Pseudoduganella albidiflava: one gene and its partner. The protein of the gene in region 1 binds, or shares a complex with, the protein of each later gene. Links are inferred from orthologs where the notes say so. Each region holds a gene or a part of one and is shown on either strand. Other genes may lie near its edges. The genes, in order: mnmG and mnmE.

Region 1 (3,190 bases):
GGTTTTTTTCTTGTTCGCTTCAGTTCTGGTTTCGATATGGTTTATATCGTTTATATTATTTATACGATTTATACCGTTTATACTATTTATATAATTTATACCGTATAAACTGTTTATACCGTTTATACGATTTATACGGTTTGTTGGTTATTTACCGCCCTGCCGCGTTCGACGAAAACCAGGTGCCGTTCCGCATCCAGTCCCGGCACCCGCAAGGCCTGCAAATCGCCCACTTTCCAGTCGCCCGGCAGCCGCTCGCGCTCGTCCTGCGGTGCGGTGCCTTTCAGTGCGATGAACTTGCCATGTTCCGCCAGCAGGTGATGCGACCACTCGACGAAGTCGGACAGGTCCGCGAAGGCGCGCGACGTGATCACGTCGAACGGTTCCTTGACCGCCAGCTCCTGCACCTTCTTCGTGTACACGGTCACGTTCGCCAGGCCCAATTCCACCTTCACCTGTGTCAGGAAGGCGGTTTTCTTGTGCACCGTATCGATCATCGACACTTTCATGTCCGGCCGTGCGACGGCCAATACGATGCCGGGCAGCCCGCCCCCTGCTCCCACGTCGAGCACGTTCATGGCCCCGGCAAAGGCCGGAACGGCGGCCAGCGAGTCGAGCAGGTGCAGCGTCATCATCTGCATCGGGTCCCGCACGGACGTCAGGTTGTAGACGTGGTTCCATTTGTTCAGCAGGGCCAGGTAGTCGAGCAACTGCTCCTGCTGTGCGGACGACAGGTCCAGGCCCAGCTCGGCAACGCCCTGTGCCAGCACCTGTCCCAGCGCGGTGCGATCGAACCCGGCCATCAGGCAGCCTCGTCTTTCAGTGTGACGAAGCCGCCGAAGCCGGCCTTCTTCAGGTGCACCAGCAGCAGCGAAATCGCCGCCGGTGTTACGCCGGAAATGCGCGACGCCTGTCCCAGCGTTTCAGGACGATGCTTGTTCAACTTTTGCCGCACTTCCACCGACAGGGCGGCGATGTCCAGGTAGTTGAACCCTTCGGGCAGCTTCAGATTTTCGTAATGCTCGTGCCGTTCCACTTCCTTCAGCTGGCGTTCGATATAGCCGGAATACTTCAGCTGGATTTCCACCTGTTCCTGGACGGCCGCGTCCGTTACGCCCGGACCGCCGAGATTGCGGCCGTCCGCGCCCGTCAGCGTCACCAGTGTGTCGTAGTCGACGTTCGGGCGACGCAGCAAGTCCGCCAGCGAGTATTCGCGTTCGATGGCCTGGCCAATCACCCGTTCCGACTCCGCCGCCTCGAGGATGCGAGGATTGACCCACGTTGCTTTCAGGCGTTCGAGTTCCGCGGCAACCGCATCGCGCTTGCGCTCGAAGGCTTCCCACTGCGCATCGCCCACCACGCCCAGCTTGCGGCCGATTTCCGTCAGGCGCATGTCGGCATTGTCTTCGCGCAGCGACAGGCGGTACTCGGCGCGGCTGGTGAACATGCGATACGGCTCTTGCACGCCTTGTGTGACCAGGTCGTCCACCAGCACGCCGAGGTAGGCTTCCGAACGGGCCGGCGTCCAGGCTTCCTTGCCCTGGGTTTGCAGCGCGGCGTTCAGGCCGGCCAGCAAGCCCTGTGCGGCGGCTTCCTCGTAGCCGGTGGTGCCGTTGATCTGTCCGGCAAAGTACAGGCCGGCGATGGCCTTGGTTTCCAGCGATGCCTTCAAGCCGCGCGGGTCGAAGTAGTCATATTCGATCGCATAGCCGGGGCGCAGGATGTGCGCGTTCTCCAGGCCCTTCATCGAACGCACCAGGGCGATCTGCACGTCGAATGGCAGGCTGGTGGAAATGCCGTTCGGGTAGAACTCGTGCGTCGTCAAACCTTCCGGTTCCAGGAAGATCTGGTGCGATTCCTTGGCCGAGAAGCGGTGGATCTTGTCTTCGATCGACGGGCAATAGCGCGGGCCGACGCCTTCGATGACGCCGGTGTACATCGGGCTACGGTCCAGGCCGCCACGGATGATGTCGTGGGTTTGCTGGTTCGTGTGCGTGACCCAGCACGGCAACTGTTTCGGATGCATGGCCGTGTTGCCCATGAACGAAAACACCGGCACCGGATCGAGGTCGCCCGGCTGTTCGGTCATCTGGGAAAAGTCGATGCTGCGGCCATCGATGCGCGGCGGCGTGCCTGTCTTCAGGCGGCCTTGCGGCAGCTTCAGTTCTTTCAGGCGCGCGGACAGCGACAACGCAGGGGGATCGCCAGCACGGCCGGCCGAGTAATTTTGCAAGCCGACGTGGATCTTCCCGTCGAGGAAAGTCCCGGCGGTCAAGACCACGGCGCGCGACTTGAACTTCAAGCCGATCTGCGTCACGGCGCCGACGACACGGTCGCCCTCCACCATCAAGTCGTCCACGGCCTGTTGGAACAGCCACAGGTTAGGCTGGTTTTCCAGGCGCGAGCGGATGGCGGCCTTGTACAGGATGCGGTCAGCCTGGGCCCGCGTGGCACGCACGGCCGGGCCCTTCGACGAGTTCAGAATGCGGAACTGGATACCGGCTTCGTCCGTGGCGATCGCCATCGCGCCACCCAGCGCATCTACCTCCTTGACGAGGTGGCCTTTGCCGATACCGCCAATCGACGGATTGCACGACATTTGGCCAAGCGTTTCGATATTGTGGGTCAACAGCAGGGTCTTCTGACCCATGCGGGCCGACGCCAATGCAGCTTCGGTGCCGGCATGGCCGCCGCCAACGACGATGACGTCGAATTCAGTAGGAAATAACATGGTGGAAAGAGAAGCAGAGGGATGAACCCAGATTATAGAGTTTTTTGCGGACTGCGAATTTTTTAGGCAGAAATATTCCAGGGATGTTTCACGTGGAACGTCGTTTTGTTGAGATGTTTTGGTAAAAAAAAATTGCGATGAATGCGCTCGTTAACGCAATGTTCCACGTGAAACAAAAGCCCGGCAGTGCCGGGCCGTTGCGTTACCGTGCGTGTTCCACGTGGAACAATCACCAGCGCTGCCAGGCATCCCACGATGTCTTCACGATCAAGATCGTCACGACCACGAGGAAAACCCTGCGCACAAAACCGCTGCCGTGGCGCATCGCCAACTTGGTGCCGATCAGCGAACCGGCTACCTGGCAGACGGCCATCATCAGGCCGAGCTGCCACAGCAGGTGCCCGCTATAGCCAAACCACATCAGCGCAGACAAATTGCACGCCACGTTGACGACCTTGG
Region 2 (3,207 bases), 440 kb from region 1 along the record:
AACAGCGCGGCGCTCGATATGCTGGAAAAGTATGGAACGGTGCTGGAAAAGGTGCTGGACAGCGCCGCCTGGGAGACCATCATGGCGGCGGCGCAGGAGTATGACTTCGAACGCGCATTCGCTGCGCTGCAGGCGGCGCGCTCGGCAGGCATCGGCTGATCGCAGGTTGCGCTGGCGGCCGCGGCGGACCAGGCGCGCCAGCCACCGCAGTATCAGCCACCGCAGTATCGGCGGCTGTAGTAATTAGCCCCTGTAGTTCAGCCCGTATATTGCGTTTCTTCGTCGAACGACGAGGCGCAATCCCGGCCGCAGAAGCGTTTCACGCTATCGAGCGGCTTCTCGCAATACCAGCACGACCCCTTCGGCGGCAACGTCTGTCGGGGCCGCGGCGCTTCAGCCATGGCCGGCATCATCGCCGGCATCATGGCTGGCATTATCGATATCGCGCTGTCCGGTACGGCTTGTTCGGTCGTTTCCATGATCTTCCCCTCTCCATACACATCAACTGCTAGCAAGATAACGTCGGTGGAAGGATGCGGAAGTGACGAAAATCAACACCGTAAAACTTCTCGCCCGCCGCGTCGGACTCTGTTGCTCAAATCAATCATAGCAGCATTAAATCAGGCCAACAGGCGGGGTTACGTGCGCCAGCACACGTAACGAAGGCAATCATGGTGTGGTTGCTGCAAAGAGAAGAGTGACTGAAAATTTTTCTATGGAAACGAAGCGCGCGATAGTTCAACAGCGGTTTGCAAGGAGCACTGCTCACGCCGGCGTAGCGAAGATGGCCTGGGGCCATCGCTCCCCCAGCCGTCATTCCCGGAACCACGGCAGCACCCGCGCGCTATTTCCCGATACAGAACCGGCTGAAGATCACCCCCAGCAGGTCGTCCGACGAAAACGCCCCGGTGATGGTGGACAACTGCACCTGGGCCAGCCGCAATTCCTCGGCAAACAGGTCGAGCGACTGGTCGGTCTGCGCGGCATGCTCTTCGGCGCGGTCCAGGTGGCGGGCCGCCGATTTCAGGGCGATCAGGTGCCGCTCGCGGGCCAGGTACAGCGATTCGCCGGTCTGCTGCCAGCCGGCGATGCGCAGCAACTCCTTGCGCAACAGGTCGATACCCGTGTGATCGTGTGCCGACAGGTAGATATGGGTGGCATCGTCGCTGGCATCGATCGACGGCTTGTGGCCGGAAAGGTCGATCTTGTTCCAGATGCGCAGCACCGGCACGCCCGCCGGGAAGCCGGACAGGATCGATTCGTCGGCGCGGGTCGGACCGTGGTTCGCATCGAGCATGTGCAGGATCACGTCCGCCTTGCCTATTTCACCCCAGGTGCGTTCGATGCCGATGCGCTCGACGATGTCCACCGCCTCGTCATGGCTGCGGATGCCGGCCGTGTCGATGATATTCAGCGGAATGCCTTCGATCTGGATGGTTTCGCTGACCTTGTCGCGCGTGGTGCCGGCGATCGGGGTGACGATGGCCACGTCCGCACCCGCCAGTGCGTTGAGGAGTGAAGACTTACCAACGTTCGGCTGCCCGACCAGTACCACGTTCAGGCCTTCGCGCAGCAGCGCGCCCTGCGAGGCCTGCCGGAATACCTGGTCGAGCGCCGCCACGATGCCGCGCAACTGGCCGCGCGCGTCGGATTTTTCCAGGAAGTCGATTTCCTCTTCCGGGAAGTCCAGGGTGGCCTCGACCAGCATGCGCAGGTGTGTGACACGCTCGACCAGCGCGTGGATCGCCTGCGAAAACGCGCCGGACAGCGACTGCGAAGCCGATTTTGCCGCCGCTTCGGTGGAAGCGTCGATCAGGTCGGCCACCGCTTCGGCCTGCGCCAGGTCGAGCTTGTCGTTCATGTAGGCACGGCGCGTGAATTCGCCCGGTTCGGCCAGGCGCAGGCCGACATCGTGGCCCGCCTCGAGCACCCGCTGCAGCAGCATCTGCAGCACCACGGGGCCGCCATGGCCCTGCAGCTCCAGCACATCCTCGCCGGTGTACGAATGCGGCCCCTTGAAATAGATGGCGATGCCCTGGTCGATCAGCGTTCCATCCGCCTGGGTGAAGGGAATATAGGTGGCGTGGCGGGCTTTCAGCTCCACGTTGAACAGGGCCTGCGCCAGCGGCCGCAGGTTCTTGCCGGACGCGCGCACGACGCCGATGCCGCCGCGGCCCGGGGCGGTGGCAATGGCGGCGATGGGGAAGGTATCGAGATTCATGGGCAAATTCTAATGGAACGAAAAAAAACCCGTGTCGCGCACGGGTTTCGATTTTTTACTGCCGGGTCCGTGTCCAGCGGGCTGGGCACGGACCGGTTAGCGCTTACTTCGCGTCCGGCATCATCTTTTTCGTGATTACCCACTGCTGGGCAATCGAGAACAGGTTGTTGACCACCCAGTACAGCACCAGGCCGGACGGGAAGAACAGGAACATCACCGAGAACGCCAGCGGCATGAACAGCATCATCTTCGCCTGCATCGGGTCGGCCGGCTGCGGGTTCAGCTTCATCGTCACGTACATCGAGATCGCGTACAGCACCGGCAGGATGAAGAACGGATCCGGCTTGGTCAGGTCGGTGATCCAGCCCAGCCACGGCGCGCCGCGCATTTCCACCGACGAGTTCAGCACCCAGTACAGGGCGATGAACACCGGCATCTGCACCACGATCGGCAGGCAGCCGCCCAGCGGATTGATCTTCTCGGTCTTGTACAGCTCCATCATCGCCTGGTTCATCTTTTGCGGATCGCCTTTGTAGCGCTCGCGGATCGACGTCATCTTCGGCGTGACCACCTTCATCTTGGCCATGCTGCGATAGCTCGCGGCGGACAGCGGGAAGAAGATCAGCTTGATCAGGATGGTGAAGGCAATGATGGTCCAGCCCCAGTTATGCAGGACGCTGTTGATGTTCTCCATCACCCACCACATCGGCTTGGCGATGATCGTCAGCATGCCGTAGTCCTTCACCAGCTCCAGGCCCGGCGACACGCGCTCCAGCGCCGCTTCTTCCTGCGGGCCGGAATACAGCTTGGCGGTGTTCGACACGGTGGCGCCCGGCGCCAGGGCGCCCAGCGGCTGCACCACGCCGATCGAGTAGGTGTTGTGGCCGACCTTGCGCGTGAAGATGTCGTGCATCTGCTTCGCCTGCGGCACCAGCGCGGACACGAAGAAGTGCTGCGAGACCGCGACCCAGCCGTTGTCCGCCTTC

The links.
Region 2: the proteins of mnmG (region 1) and mnmE are in contact, whole or in part, in a solved structure (PDB 9HIP), measured with the Escherichia coli proteins. The link is inferred for Pseudoduganella albidiflava from one-to-one orthologs.

What each region holds. Positions count from the first base shown.
Region 1 is NZ_CP036401.1:6,895,435-6,898,624, forward strand. Bases 268-3,136 are described here. They hold mnmG (tRNA uridine-5-carboxymethylaminomethyl(34) synthesis enzyme MnmG), read right to left. Parts: upstream 2,732-3,136; coding sequence 803-2,731; downstream 268-802. Other genes in these bases: rsmG (16S rRNA (guanine(527)-N(7))-methyltransferase RsmG), read right to left, coding at 268-803; EYF70_RS28670 (sulfite exporter TauE/SafE family protein), read right to left, coding at 2,961-3,136. Also shown: more of rsmG, read right to left, coding at 132-267; more of EYF70_RS28670, read right to left, coding at 3,137-3,190. UniProt on the Escherichia coli protein: NAD-binding protein involved in the addition of a carboxymethylaminomethyl (cmnm) group at the wobble position (U34) of certain tRNAs, forming tRNA-cmnm(5)s(2)U34.
Region 2 is NZ_CP036401.1:7,336,128-7,339,334, reverse strand. Bases 34-2,919 are described here. They hold mnmE (tRNA uridine-5-carboxymethylaminomethyl(34) synthesis GTPase MnmE), read right to left. Parts: upstream 2,222-2,919; coding sequence 845-2,221; downstream 34-844. Other genes in these bases: yidC (membrane protein insertase YidC), read right to left, coding at 2,325-2,919; EYF70_RS30540 (hypothetical protein), read right to left, coding at 258-479; EYF70_RS30545 (Hpt domain-containing protein), read left to right, coding at 34-159. Also shown: more of EYF70_RS30545, read left to right, coding at 1-33; more of yidC, read right to left, coding at 2,920-3,207. UniProt on the Escherichia coli protein: Exhibits a very high intrinsic GTPase hydrolysis rate. Involved in the addition of a carboxymethylaminomethyl (cmnm) group at the wobble position (U34) of certain tRNAs, forming tRNA-cmnm(5)s(2)U34.